DNA from 2 places in the Calorimonas adulescens genome. Region 1 is predicted to be linked to the other one. Evidence: riboswitches for the same ligand, from Rfam matches in the RefSeq annotation. Region 1 holds a riboswitch; the other holds the start of a gene.
The links. Region 1 has a riboswitch for cobalamin ahead of FWJ32_RS07480 (energy-coupling factor ABC transporter permease). Riboswitches for the same ligand answer to the same signal wherever they lie in the genome.

Region 2: linked by a shared signal. The riboswitch ahead of FWJ32_RS11455 (ABC transporter substrate-binding protein) and the one ahead of FWJ32_RS07480 (energy-coupling factor ABC transporter permease) in region 1 are both predicted to bind cobalamin.

Annotation. Positions count from the first base shown of each region.
Region 1 covers NZ_VTPS01000010.1:9,738-17,478, reverse strand. Annotated here, with positions in the region: gene FWJ32_RS07495 (energy-coupling factor ABC transporter ATP-binding protein) at 1-789, opposite strand, end outside; gene cbiQ (cobalt ECF transporter T component CbiQ) at 793-1,560, opposite strand; gene FWJ32_RS07485 (energy-coupling factor ABC transporter substrate-binding protein) at 1,547-1,840, opposite strand; gene FWJ32_RS07480 (energy-coupling factor ABC transporter permease) at 1,837-2,580, opposite strand; cobalamin riboswitch at 2,715-2,914, opposite strand; gene hemL (glutamate-1-semialdehyde 2,1-aminomutase) at 2,966-4,267, opposite strand; gene FWJ32_RS07470 (precorrin-2 dehydrogenase/sirohydrochlorin ferrochelatase family protein) at 4,419-5,009, opposite strand; gene hemB (porphobilinogen synthase) at 4,991-5,965, opposite strand; gene cobA (uroporphyrinogen-III C-methyltransferase) at 5,984-7,477, opposite strand; gene hemC (hydroxymethylbilane synthase) at 7,477-7,741, opposite strand, start outside.
Region 2 covers NZ_VTPS01000021.1:15,241-22,981, reverse strand. Annotated here, with positions in the region: gene queG (tRNA epoxyqueuosine(34) reductase QueG) at 1-36, shown strand, start outside; gene nth (endonuclease III) at 33-647, shown strand; gene FWJ32_RS11470 (methyl-accepting chemotaxis protein) at 694-1,464, shown strand; gene FWJ32_RS11465 (VanW family protein) at 1,499-2,896, shown strand; gene FWJ32_RS11460 (methylated-DNA--[protein]-cysteine S-methyltransferase) at 2,913-3,401, shown strand; cobalamin riboswitch at 3,473-3,637, shown strand; gene FWJ32_RS11455 (ABC transporter substrate-binding protein) at 3,775-4,704, shown strand; gene FWJ32_RS11450 (FecCD family ABC transporter permease) at 4,716-5,735, shown strand; gene FWJ32_RS11445 (ABC transporter ATP-binding protein) at 5,737-6,510, shown strand; gene FWJ32_RS11440 (cobyric acid synthase) at 6,528-7,741, shown strand, end outside.

The DNA of each region.
Region 1 (7,741 bases):
ACTGCTTCCATTTATAATACCTTTTTCTTTCAAAATTTCATATATCTCTAAAAGCATAGGCTTTCTCAAATCATTCCAATCAAGTTCTTTTGCATTAGTAAAAACAACTGTTGGTTCACCCTTTGCAACAACTTTTCCATTCTTCATGACATATATATAGTCAGCCCATGAATAAGCAAAGTCCACATCATGGGTTGATAAAATGATTGTCTTTCCCTCTTCAACTAATCTGTCAAAGAAAACCATAATTTCTTGAACATGCTTAGGGTCTAAATAAACCGTTGGCTCATCCAATATAATAACTTCAGGCTCCATAACTATAATATCGGCTATTGAGACACTTTTTTTCTGTCCATAGCTTAAAAAATGGGTGGGCTTGTCCTTCAAATCCATAATTTTCGCTTTTTTCATGGCGTTTTCAACTTTCTCTTTTACTATATTTTCTGGATAACCTAAGTTCATAGGACCAAAAGAAATTTCTTGGTATACACTGGCAGAGAAAAGCTGTATGTCAGGATTTTGAAAAACGATGCCGACATTTTTTCTAAGTTTTACAAGTTCACTATGACTGTAATTTATCTCTTCACCCTTGTATAATATTTTCCCTGATTTTGGTTTCAAAATCCCATTGAAGTGTAAAAACAGTGTTGTCTTGCCTGCACCATTTGGACCTAAAACCGCAATCTTTTTACCCTTCTCTATCAACATATTTACTCCAACCAAAGCTTCTGTGCCGTCACTGTACTCAAAACTCACATCTATCGCTTCCAATATAAATTGTTCTTTCATAGTTCACCTTCTTAAAAGCATTGATGCGCCTATTAAAATTAGTTCTATCAAAACAATAAATATTATATTTTTATAACAAAGCTTGTAATCTTTACTGAGGACTTTTATCTCTTCATTATAACCCCTTGCCTCTAAGGCCACATATAAATCCTGTGAATTTTTGTATGACTTAATAAAAAGAGAGAATATTAAAAGTCCTAAAGACCTATAGCTATTTCTCAATGTAGCATATCCCAACCTTGAATCTTGAGATATATAGATTTCATCAGCGGCTTGCATTAAAACAAAAATAAGCCTATAAATCAGTTGAAGTAACTCCAAAAATAGTGATGGAAATTTAAATTTCTTTAAGATATTTATAATATCAACTACAGGAGTGGTAAGAGCAAGAAAATACAAACAAGACACTATTGCTAAAGTTCTGAAGAATAAAATAACAGCAGTATCAATGCCTTGTGCAGTGATTCCTAAAGTTACTCTAAAAATATTAAAGCTTATTAATGCAGTACTTTTATTCCCTATCACATTTATGACAAGTGTCATTATACTTATTACCAGAAAGGAAAAGGGAATTAACATAAGCTTAATGTACACTTTTCCTGGAATTTTTGCTTTAAATACGGTTATCACAAACATTAAAATAATTATTGCAATATTTGTATAGGTGTCAAATTTAAAGCATAAAATCATAGTTAAAAAGGCAAATAAAAGTTTTTCAACAGGATGTACATTGTACATCCTGTTGGTGTAAGCATAACTATCTATTAACATTTTTTCTCCCTTTCGCAACACCTATATAATATCCCAAAAATCCTGCACCAATTGCAGCCTGTAAGGCAAACAGAAGGCTCTCAATTTCTCCACTCGGTGGTTCCCAAATTGGTTTAAACCATGGCTTGTAATTTTTGTCCACCTGAGCGATAGCTTCTGCCGCCTTATCATCTGCACCAACAAATTCAGCATTTTTTATAGTCACAAGAGGAAACACCACCAGCAAAATAACCAATAAGCCTAATATTAAATTCTTCATTAAAAACCTTTTATCCTTCATGTTGTCTTGCCTTCTCTCTCTAAAACATTGAGCTCAATAAGTTCTTCTTCGCTGTAGACGGTTAGCATATTGATTACGAGCACCGTTAAAAGCCCTTCACTTATTGCCAAAGGTACCTGTGTCACTGCAAATATCCCCATGAATTTTAAAAATGAGGCTGTAAATCCGCCTATTTCAGAAGGGAAAGCAATAGCAAGTTGGAAAGAGGTAGTCACATATGTAAGCAAATCCCCAATTGAAGCAGCTAAAAATACTGCAAGCCAATTTGGCCCACCTGCTTTTTTTACTAATTTAAATATATAATAGGAAGCAATTGGCCCTACTATAGCCATAGAAAATGTATTAGCACCTAAGGTTGTTATACCGCCATGTGCCAAAAGTAATGCCTGAAACAAAAGCACTATAAGGCCTAAAACGCTCATAGCAAAGGGTCCAAAGAGTATAGCTCCAAGTCCTACACCGGTTGGATGTGAACAACTTCCTGTGACTGAAGGGATTTTAAGTGATGAAAGCAAAAATGCAAAAGCACCTGCAAACCCTAAAAGCATCTTAAGTTTTGGATTCTCTTTTACTTTTTTGTTTATTGCTACAAGTCCTACGACCACAAAAGGCAAAGATGCTATATACCATATTGTACACCATTTAAGAGGAAGAAAGCCTTCCATTATGTGCATGGCATAGGCAGTTTGTGGAGCCATTAAAAGCAACGCAAATGCTGCAAGTAACATCCACTTTTCCATCCTTTTCATCACACACACCTCTCTTTTTGTAAAATTTAAGCAAAAATAAAACCTCTTAACTTACTAACGGCGTTAAGAGGTAAAAATCACATACTTATCCCTTTATAGCACTCCCCTCTATCGACCGTAGAGTAAGTGTGTCACAAATACAGGCAGGTCTCCTGACTTAGGTTCATCTCTCTTTACACCTTCCCATCCAGCACTTATGTAAAAGGACAGTGGCATAATGTAAAAAGCTCACCATCACAGTGGCGGGACCGTGCAGGATTTTCACCTGCTTCCCTTTTAACCCAATTTGACTTCAAAATTGGGTACCTGTATTTGCCTGTTATTAAATTTTATTCTCAAATAAAGCATATCATTTTACAAATAGGTTATCAAACTGTTATTTTAAGTCCTGTCGAATAACTTTTGCAGCTTCAAAACTAGCTTCAATTGTTTTTTCAATATCATCCTCCGTGTGAGCTATCGATAAAAAGAAAGTCTCAAATTGAGAAGGAGGTAAGTACACACCTCTTTTTAACATTTCTCTAAAATATGCAGCATACATAACAGTATTTGATTTTAAAGCAGAATCATAGTCTTTCACTTCATCTTTATTAAAAAACATGCACATCATGCTGCCTATTCTATTTATTATAACATCAATTCCATTTTGAACCATACTTTCTTTTAACCCCGTACACAATTTTTCTGCCTTTTTATCCAGCTCTTCGTAAATATTAGAAGTTTTAGATAATATTTTAAAAGTCTCAAGACCTGCTGCCATTGCTAAAGGATTGCCAGACAAAGTCCCTGCTTGATACACTGGTCCATCAGGAGAAACCTTTCTCATTATCTCTTCTCTTCCTCCATAGGCACCAACAGGAAGTCCACCTCCAATGATTTTCCCAAGCGTGGTAATGTCAGGTATAATGCCGTAAAGCCCTTGTGCCCCTGAATAAGACACTCTAAAACCTGTCATTACTTCATCAAAAATTAAAAGTGATCCATACTTTGCAGTAATCTCTCTCAATCCCTTTAAAAATCCCTCTTCAGGTAAGACTGTACCCATATTACCTGCAATAGGCTCTACAATGACAGCAGCAATATTTTTACCATAAATTCGAAAAATATCTTCTACCATTTTGATGTCATTGTATTTGGCTATAATTGTATCCTTTGCTATCTCTTTTGTTACACCTTTTGAATCAGGCATTCCAAAAGTAAGGGCCCCTGACCCTGCCTTTATAAGCAAACTGTCAGAATGCCCGTGATAACATCCTTCAAATTTTACAATGATGTCTCTGCCCGTATACCCCCTAGCCAGCCTTATTGCACTCATTGTGGCTTCTGTGCCTGAATTCACCATTCTGACAACTTCTATAGATGGAACAGACTCAGTTATTTTTTCAGCCATTTTAACTTCTAACTCCGTGCAGGCTCCAAAACTAGCCCCTAATTGTGCCTGCTTTTTAATAGCTTCCACCACCTCTGGATGTGAGTGCCCCAGTATTAATGGCCCCCATGAAAGGACATAGTCTATATATTCATTGCCATCTTCATCCAAAATATGACTTCCCTGACCTCTTTTAATGAAAATGGGGGTAGACTCTACTGATTTGAAAGCTCTAACTGGACTGTTTACACCACCTGGCATGACTTTTTTAGCTCTTTCAAATAATTCATTTGATTTGTCAGTTTTCACATAACCACCTCTTATTAGATTGCAGGTTTCATGAATAAATTTTAGTGATTGAAAAAAAGAATAAATTTACGGCAATGTCATTTTAAGATACTTATTAAAAGATATTTACTTTTGATAAAGAACATTTTTCAAGAGTTAACGTAGAATTATTTTAACATTCATCTCCGTTTATTTCTAACAAACCGCTTTTTTCAATAAATTCTTTGTAAATAGCCATTTTTTCTTCCTCAGTGAAGCCTTTGTCTTTTAATTCTATCCTCTTCTGGTATAGCTTTTGTAATAGTTTTTCATAGTCAGCATTGAAGATTGACTCCAACTTTTCTTTTATCATTCTCGAAAAAAGTGGACTTTTGCCACTTGTAGATATAGAGATAATTAAGTCTCCCCTTCTTACAATGGAAGGTACAATGAAGGAAGAAAGGTCTTTATCATCAACCACATTTACAAGCATATTGTATTTTTCTCCATCTGACGCCACAAGTTTATTTACCTTCTCATCATCTGTAGCAGCAATCGCAACAAAAAATCCCCTTACATCCCCTTGTTGATACTCACGTCTTATAAGCTCCACCTTTTCTTTTGCTGCAAGCTTAATTATTTCCTCATCAAAAGAAGGAGAAATGACAGTGATTAAAGCCTCTCCTTCAACAAAAGATAAAATTTTCCGGAGAGCAACTTTACCACCTCCTACAACAAGACATTTTTTGTTTTTTATATTAAGCATTATAGGGTAGTAAGCCATTTTGCAACATCCTTTGCAAAGTAGGTTATAACCATATCTGCCCCTGCCCTTTTAATTGAAGCAAGTATTTCTAAGACTGTAGATTTCTCATCAATCCATCCCATCTTAGCTGCCGCCTTTACCATTGAATATTCTCCACTTACATTGTAAGCAGCAATAGGAATGTTGAAATTATCTTTTACCCGCCTTATAATATCAAGATAAGAAAGTGCGGGTTTTACCATGACAATATCTGCTCCTTCTTCGATGTCAAGAGCTATTTCTCTTAAGGCTTCATTGGAGTTTCCATAGTCCATCTGATAAGACTTTCTGTCACCAAATTGTGGAGCAGAATTGGCTGCTTCTCTAAAAGGTCCATAAAAAGAGGAAGCGTATTTAGCACTGTAAGCCATAATAGGTGTATTTACAAATCCTTTACTATCTAAAAGCTTTCTTATGGTAGCTACTCTTCCATCCATCATGTCAGAGGGTGCTACAATATCCGCCCCTGCCTCAACATGGGACAAGGCTATTTTAGCAATGTAGTCTACTGTTTTGTCATTTAGAACTTGGCCGTTTTCAACAATGCCACAGTGTCCATGCGTTGTATATCCACACATGCACACATCTGTTATTACTACAATTTCTGGCACTTTTTCTTTTATTTTTCTTACAGCTTTTTGAACGATACCTTCCTCACTATAAGCCTCTGACCCCAATTCATCTTTATATGAAGGTATACCAAAAAGTAAAATAGCAGGAATTCCAAGGTCACGCACTTCTTTGACTTCTTCTATAAGCAAATCTATAGAAAAGTGGTAAACACCCGGCATTGAATCTATCTCTTCTTTTATATTTTTACCTGACACAACAAAAAGAGGATATATAAGGTCACCCGCATCTAAAGAAGTTTCTCTAATCATACCCCTTAAAATGCTGTTCACTCTAAGTCTTCTTGGCCTTTTTACTAAATCCATTTTATCTCCTCTCCCCGTTTATAGATTCTGATGATTTCTTAACATTTCTTCAATAAGCTTTTGCGTTGTGTATTCCCTGGGCACTATGTCTACATTAAATCCTTTATCCTGTATGGCTTTTTGGGTTACAGGTCCTATTGCAGCTATTTTAGAGTTTTTTAGAAGATTTATTTCGTCTCCTATTAATTGATACATGTAATTAAAAGTAGAGGAACTTGTAAATACAGCAATATCTATTCCTTTGCGGAGTTCACTTATAAGCTTTCCCTTTATTTCATAATTTGGTTCATTTCTATAGGCAACAATTTTTTGTACTTCAGCACAATCTTCGAGACTTTCTATCAATATATTCCCGCCTATTTGAGAGGTTAAAAGTGCTATGTTTTTTCCTTCAACATGTTTTTTAAGTGCATTTGCCAAAGAGTAGGAGGTGTATTCCTCAGGAATTATATCTGGATATATAAAAATATTTTCTAAAGCTTCCGCAGTCTTACTCCCTATTGCCACTACTTTAATACTTAAATTTCTTAAATCAAATCTTTTTTTTCTGACAGCTTCAATAAAGCTCCAAACGCCATTTACACTTGTAAATACAGCATAATCAAATTTATGTATCTCTTCTAAAAACACCACTGTATTATCTAAAAAAGGCGTGATTTTAATAGTAGGACAAACAACAACATCTGCTCCCTCTTCACTCAAAATTTTTTTCATCTGCTGTGACTGTTCATAGGTCCTTGTAAGCAAAATCCTTTTTCCAAAAAGCTTTTTGTCTTCATACCATTTTAGTCTGTCCCTTAATGTTACAACATCTCCTACAGCGATAACTGCAGGATTTTTTATTCCTTCTTTTTGCACAAGTTGTGGAATGTTAATGAGTTTTGCTGTCACAGCTTTTTGGTTTGGAGTAGTGCCTTCCATTACTACTGCTGTAGGGGTATTAGGGTCTTTGCCGTAATAGAGAAGCTTTTGCACAATTTTTTCTATATTTTTTATTCCCATGAGAAATACAAGTGTCCCATCGAGTTTTGATATGACCTCCCAATCGAGGTCTTTATCTTTCCCTTTCCATTCATGACCCGTTATTACGTGAAATGACGAACTTAAATCTCTATGGGTTACAGGAATTCCTGCGTAGGATAGGACAGCCACTGCAGATGTTATGCCCGGCACTACCTCATAAGGTATTCCTTTCTCTGAAAGGTATTCGGCTTCTTCTCCACCTCTTCCGAATACAAAGGGGTCTCCTCCTTTAATTCTGGCTACTTTTTTGCCACAAAAAGCTTTTTGGGCAATTATTTCGTTTACTTTACTTTGAGGTACTTTGTGGTTATCTGGAAACTTTCCCACATCAATAAGCTCTGCATCTTTTTTTGCTATTTTTAAAATATCTTCATTAATGAGCCTGTCATACACCAACACATCTGCATTTTTTATAACTTCCACTGCTCTTAATGTCAAAAGCCCAATATCTCCAGGTCCTGCCCCAATCAAGTATACAATCCCTGACATCATAAACCTCCAAATTCTTTAATAAGCTTTTCTATTATTTTATCGGTTTCTTCAATTAAGCCAGTCATTTCACCCTTTAAAAGTTTATTTTCTTTTTGATAAGCAACTTTTACGTCTATTTTTTCTTTGTCTTCCTCTTTTCTGTATTGGGCATAGGCGCCAAAAGGTTGTCTACAATTAACTCCAAAGGCTTTTAGAAGTTCCCTTTCAACAAAAGCCTCAAAAAATGTTTTTCTATCAACAATGTGGGGATAAAATTCTTGA
Region 2 (7,741 bases), on a different contig from region 1:
GAGGAGGCAATCTCTTGGATAAAGAAAGGGCAATGAAGATATTTGATATTCTTAAAAAGACATATCCTGACGCCAGGACCGCACTGAATTTTTCCAATCCTTTTGAGCTCTTGATAGCGACGATATTATCCGCTCAGTGCACAGATAAGAGGGTAAATGAGGTTACCAGGGAATTATTTAAATGGTACAGGACACCTGAGGACTACCTCAAACTCGGTCAGGAAGAACTGGAAAAACAGATAAGGTCCTGCGGCTTTTATCACAATAAGGCAAAAAACATATTGGAAACATGCAGAATTTTAGTGAAAGAGTTTGGAGGGAAGGTGCCATCCAATATAGATGACCTTATGAAGCTCCCGGGCGTTGGCAGGAAGACAGCCAATGTGGTTATGAGCAACGCTTTTGGAATACCGGCTATAGGTGTGGACACCCATGTGTTTCGTGTTTCGCACAGGCTGGGTCTGTCAGACGGTAAAACCCCTGAGCGTGTTGAGGAAGACCTGATGGCTCTGTTGCCAGTGGAGATGTGGTCTCTATCTCATCATCTTTTAATTTATCACGGAAGAAACATTTGTCATTCAAGAAAACCCCAGTGCGATAGATGTCCTGTAAACAGCCTCTGCAGGTATTTTTTAACCATTTCTTAAATATTTACTTTATAAAAATATGTTATACTCTTAAGAGGGGGGTACTATGATAAGAAGCGTTCTGGTTGGAGGAGGCAAGGGAGGATATAATATACTCAAGCATTTTAAAGACTCAGAGGTTATGTCTGTGATAAGTGTGATTGATGTCAATGATGACGCACCAGGTATGAAATTTGCTAAAGAGATAGGTATAAATACCAGCAATGACATTGGGTCGGTTTTGGAGTTTAACCCCGACCTTATCATAGAGGTGACTGGGAATGAGGATGTGTTGGAAAGACTGAGGGCACTGGCTGGCAATATAAGGGTAATGGATTCTGCAATGGCAAGAATCATGATGAGCGTTATAGAGAAATTAGATATGCAGGTGGAAAACCTGAAAACCCAAGGCGAGGTCATTGCTTCTAATATCAGGTCACTTTTTCAGGAGATTGAAAGAATAAACACCGTGACCAACGCTATATTTGAATGTATGGAGATGACGGGTAAAAATGTTGAAAAGATAGACTCACTGGTAGAATCAATAAAAAGAATAACGAAAGAGACAAAGATACTTGGGATCAATGCCTCAATCGAGGCGGCCAGGGCGGGCGAGTATGGCCGAGGGTTTGGAGTAGTCGCCAACGAGATTCAAAACCTTACAAGGGACACGGACCGCTCTTACGGCAATATCATTGATACCATAGATAATATAAAATCACAACTTGTGTCAATGAGTAATGAGATAAATGAACTGAAAGAGATATCAAACAGACAGGAAGAGGCATCAGGGTCCGTTTCCAATGCTTTAAATGAACTATTAAAGAATATCAGTTAATACATGATGATTTTATTGGGGTGAGGCATAGATGGTGTCCAACAATGTAACCAACGGCGGCAGAAGCAGGGTGGGTTTTGTGCTTTTGCTAGTTGTGTTAGCTGTATCTGTATTTATTCTCACTTATATTATTATATACCTGAGCAGGCCGGTGGTTTATGAAGGCGTGAGGGTGGATGGGGTCGATGTTGGCGGCATGACATTAGACAGGCTGAAGAGCTTTCTAGAACAGTCATATGCCAGCACAAATCAGGAGATAGTGCTGGATGTGCTGAATAAGAAGTATAACATCACGTTGAGGGATATAGGCCACTATGATTATGAAAGGGCTGCAGAAGAGGCATATGCATTTGGACGGCAGGGGAACATGCTTATCAACCTGAAAAACATTGCCGGGGCAAGGATGGGAAAAGTATATGTAAATTATGAAGTCAAACCAGTAATCGACGACGATAAGGCAAGGGAAACCTTGCAAAAAATAGCAAAAGACATAGACAAGCCTGCTGTAAACGCAAGAATTGCCTTTAAAGGGGACAATATTATCGAGGTGATACCCCATCAGGTTGGCTATGAACTGGATATAGAGGGTTCTTTAGAGATGCTAAAGAGGAAGATGACCTATGGGCAGCTGACCCTCCCGGTTAAAGAGATAAAACCCAGAATCACAGAGGATATGCTGAGTTCGGTAAAAGATATTATAAGCCAGTACTCCACTGTGTTTAACCCTGCTGATGTGAACAGGACGTTAAACCTGAAGACTGCAGCCAGTGCAATAAACGGACAACTGTTGCTCCCCGGAGAGGAATTCTCTTTAAATAAGGTACTGGGCCCAAGAATAAAGGAAAACGGATATCTTGAGGCACCGGTCATAATAAATGGTAAACTGATACCCGATTATGGCGGTGGGGTATGCCAGATAGCAACCACTGTATTTAATGCAGTTGTCAGGGCCAATTTGTCAGTCACAGAGAGGCACCATCATTCATTTCCCGTGGCCTATGTGCCGGTGGGCCAGGATGCAACCATATCAGGAGACGTCCTGGACTTTAGGTTCAAAAATACCTCCAAATATCCTGTGTATATAAGGGCTTACGTAAATTCCAACAGGTTTTTTGTGGACATCTATGGGAAGAACATGTCTCCAGGTCAAAAGGTAAGCCTGAGCACCGAGGTACTTGAAGTTATAGAACCCGTGACAGAGTATAAAGAAGATAAAACCCTTCCACCTGGCACAGAGGTCGTGGAAAGGGAGGCGCATAAGGGCTATAGGGTAAAGGTGTACAAGATGGTATATGATAAAAATAACAGGTTAATCGAAAAAAAGCTCATGTATACAGACACTTATAAGCCTGTGAATGCTATAATCAGACGCAATTCTGGCGGCAGTGGCTCAGGAAATGCGTCAGTTCCGCAAACTGATAGTCAATTATAAGAGGTGTTATAGTGTTATGATAGAGTTCATCGCATTTAATACCAATACGCCGGTTGGCACAGTATATATTGCTTCATATGCTGACATGCTTATACGAATAGATACAGATTACGATAGATTTTTGAATGACCTTGAAAAAAAGCATGATAGTGTTTTTGAACGACATAATGGGGTTTTGGATGAGACAGCGAGACAGTTAGACCTTTATTTTAACAGGAAATTAATTGAGTTTGACCTACCTGTGTATCTTGAGGGGACTGAGTTTTGCAGGCAGGTGTGGCAGGAGCTTACCAGAATCCCATATGGCAGCACAGTGAGTTATGGAGAGATTGCAGAAAGGATTGAAAGGCCAAAAGCAGTAAGGGCGGTGGGGAGGGCGGTGGGTTCCAATCCCATCCCCTTTGTCATACCCTGTCACAGGGTTATTGGTAAAGACGGCAGCCTGGTTGGTTTTGGGCTGGGACTGGATGTGAAAAGATTTCTGCTTGAGCTTGAATCTGTGTAAACATTCATTGCAAGTATCTCTATACGGTGCTATAATCAAGATGGAACGATTGCTGATTTTACAGCAGCATCAAATTGAATATGGCAAGTGGTTAAGGGAAAGTGGTTAAAATCCACTACAGCCCCCGCTACTGTGAGCATGGATGAAACCCTGGTGACACCACCCGTATTTCGGGGAAGGTCTGGGGAGTAAGATGAAGTGCAAGTCAGGAGACCTGCCACTGCCAGAAGTACACCTTCGGAGGGGAGGTAAGGTAATGGTGAAGAAGATAAGACCTACCCCGGAGGGGTAGGTAGTTTTTTTATGACTGTAAAAATAGAAGAGGCAATCGATTTCTTATTTGATTAATTGATTAATGAAAGGATGGGTGGGTATGAAAAAGATAGGTATACTTATGCTTATTGCTTTCTTGGTGCTGTCAGTTGCAGGCTGCGGCTCAAACAGCACAGGACAGACAGGATCGCAGCAGGCACAGAGCAATTCGGCATTTCCCGTCACCATAAAGGATTTTATGGGCAGGGAATTTACTATAGAGAAGGAGCCTCAAAGGATTGTCTCAATGGCACCAAGCAATACTGAGATCCTGTATGAGCTGGGCCTGGCCGATAAAATCGTTGGCGTGTCGGACTATGATGACTATCCACCTGAGGTAAGTCAAAAACCCAAGATGGGTGGATTTTCGACACCAAATATAGAGGCTATTGCTGGGGCGGAACCAGATGTAGTGCTTGTGGATGATGGCACCTTTGGTAAAGAGAATGCGGAGAAATTAGAGGAGATGGGCATACCGGTCATTATAACAGTTCCTGATTCATTTGATGATATATACACATCTTATGAAATGATCGGTAAAATCACTGGAACACAGGACAAAGCCGAAGAAATTATTAAAAAAATCAAGGATGGTATATCCAGCATACAGGAAAAGGTGAAGGACAGGGATAGGCCCAAGGTATATTTTGCGGTTTCCGTGGGCCAGAGCAATTATACTGCCGGCAAGGGTACCTTTATCGATGCTGCTATAAACATAGCGGGTGGTGAAAATGTAGCCTCTGATGTTGAAGGATGGCAGGATTACAGCCTTGAGAAGCTGGTGGAACATAACCCTGATATCATTATAGCCACAAACCATGCCGGCGATGTGGACAAACTCAATGAAAAACCGGGTTATAAGGAGACAAACGCAGCTAAAAATGGGAAGATATTTGTAATAGATGAGAACATTATCACCAGGCCAACAGAGAGGATACTTGAGGGGATAAACGAGTTGGCAAAGATAATTCACCCTGAAGTCTTCAAATAGAAGGTAAAGATATGAAGGGCAGATTTTATTTCTTGTTGAGCGTTTCAATAGTTTTTTTAATGATATGCATTGTGGCAAGCCTGATTATAGGGAGTGCCAGCATTACCCCAGTGGAGGCAGTAAGGATACTTTTCTCTAGGGTTTCCGGATCCTTGCTTGACGTGCCTCAGTCACATATAAACATTATAATGAATCTGAGGCTCCCAAGGACAATTCTGGCGCTTATAGTTGGGCTGGGGCTTTCCGTTGTTGGATTAACATATCAGTCAGTCTTTAAAAATCCGCTTGCAGACCCTTATATTATAGGCGTATCTTCCGGAGCAGCTTTTGGTGCATCTGTGGCTATTGCACTGCATTTAGACGGTGGTTACTGGGGCATAGGTATGATAAATCTGTTTGCGTTTGTAGGGGCACTGCTGGTCAGCTTTACTGCTCTTACGATATCAAGGGTGAATGGCAGGATACCCCCAACCACGCTTCTGCTATCGGGTGTTGCCCTTGGAAATCTTCTTACTGCAGGGATGTCGCTCATCATGTTTCTGGATCATGATGATATGGAGGAAATTGTATATTGGACCATGGGCAGTTTTGTGTCGTCCTCATGGGACAAGGTAAAATTTAGTCTGGTTTTTGTCTCTATCGGCGTACTTTTCCTTGTATTTTATATGAAAGAGCTCAACTTAATGCTCCTCGGGGATGAGACCGCCTCCAGCCTGGGGGTAGACGTGGAGAGGACCAAGGTAAGGATAATTATCATATCATCCCTGGTGACTGCAGCCTGCGTGTCTGTAAGCGGGATAATAGGCTTTGTGGGGCTTGTAATTCCGCATATATTGAGGATAATCGCAGGTCCGGACAATCGCAGGTTGTTCTTCCTCACTTTAATAGTTGGGGCAGGATTTATGGTTTTTACCGATACGATAGCAAGGTACATTTTAAGACCGGTTGAAATTCCTGTTGGTATCATTACTGCCCTGCTGGGGGGACCGTTCTTTATTTATCTTTTAAAGAGAAACAAGGGGATGAATTGATTTGAATGTTATTGATGTAAAAGGCCTTAATTTTAGCATTGATGAGAAGCCTATATTGAATGGAATTACCTTCAGTGTGCCACAGGGAACGGTTACCGGAATGCTGGGTCCCAATGGGGCCGGGAAGACTACGCTTTTAAGGCATCTTTCAGGCTATTACAAGCCTGATGCCGGTACTGTCTTTATAAATGGTGTGGATATAGTAAAGTTAAAGCCCAGAGAAAGGGCAAGGATAATAGGTCTTGTGCCTCAGGATGCTGTGAATTCTCTTGGGTTCTCTGTGTATGAGATGGTTATGATGGGCAGGAGCCCCTATATGGATTTTTTCGGCAATGAAAAGGAGGAGGATAGGAGGGTTGTTGAGGAGTGCCTTAAGATCTGTGGTGTGTATGAGCTAAAGGACAGAAGGATGGATGAGATAAGCGGTGGTGAGGCCCAGAGAGTCTTGATAGCCAGAGCGCTTGCGCAACAGCCAGAAATAATGCTGCTGGACGAGCCTGTGTCACACCTGGATATAAAATACCAGCTTGATATAATGGGGCTTGTCAGGGAACTTTCGCACAGAGGGATGACAGTGGTATCCATAGTGCATGACCTTAATATTGCGCTTAATTTTTGCGACAGGGCCGTACTTATAAAAAATGGGACGGTAATAGCCGAAGGAGAGATAGAAAAGGTTGTCAGCAGTGAAAACATATATGAGACATACGGTGTTAAAGCAAAGATAGAGGCAGGAGACTATTCTGTTGTGATTCCTGAATTAGAGATGGTTTAGCACAGGAGGTAGACAGTATGAAAGGGTGTTTAATGATACAGGGTACCTCTTCCCATGTAGGTAAGAGTATAATGACTGCAGCACTGTTGAGGATATTGAAACAGGATGGCTTTAAGGTGGCACCGTTTAAGGCTCAGAATATGGCCTTGAACTCCTATGTTACCTATGACGGCCTGGAGATGGGAAGGGCTCAGGCTATGCAGGCTGAGGCTGCAGGTGTAAGGCCTGATGTAAGGATGAACCCTATCCTGCTGAAGCCGACCTCTGACTCCGGGTCTCAGGTGATAGTTATGGGAAAGGTCATGAGCGATATGGATGCCAAGAGGTATGAGGGGTATAAGACAAGGGTAAGGGAGCTGCTGTATGAGACATTTATCGAACTTAAGAGTGAATATGACTATGTAATACTGGAGGGAGCGGGCAGTCCTGCTGAGATAAATCTCATGGAGAATGATATTGTGAATATGGGAATGGCGAGGCTTATAGACTGTCCCGTGCTCCTGGTGGGTGACATAGACAGGGGTGGCGTTTTTGCATCTTTTGTGGGGACACTGGAGCTTTTGCCCGCGAAAGACAGGGAAAGAATAAAGGGGTTTATTATAAATAAGTTTAGAGGGGACTATGAGATACTGAGGCCTGGCCTGGACATGTTGAGAGATATTACAGGCCTGCCCACAATAGGTGTGGTACCCTATATGAATTTGAGGATTGATGAGGAGGATACACCCTCAGAGCACAATATATCGAGGGGCGGCGATGTGGATATAGCCGTCATATATCTGCCCCATATATCGAACTTTACTGACTTTGACCCACTCCTGTACTATCCCGGTGTCAACCTCAGGTATGTAAAAAGCGTAGAGGAGCTTGGCAGGCCTGACCTTGTGGTAATACCGGGCTCAAAGAACACCATAGGGGACTTAAATGCGCTTAAGAATAGTGGTATAGCAGAGAGGATAGTTGAGCTTTATAATGAAGGTGCCTGTGTAATAGGCATATGCGGGGGATATCAGATGATGGGAAGAAGGATAAGTGACCCGCTGGGATTGGAAAGTGGTGAAGATGCTGAGGGACTTGGCATATTTGGTTTGGAGACCATATTTGAGCCTGGAAAGTTAACCATCAATTCAAGGGACTATATAACGGAGGAAAGGGGACTTACAGCAGGGCTAAATGGTGTAGAGGTGACCGGATATGAGATACACATGGGCAGGACGCCCCCAAAGGATGA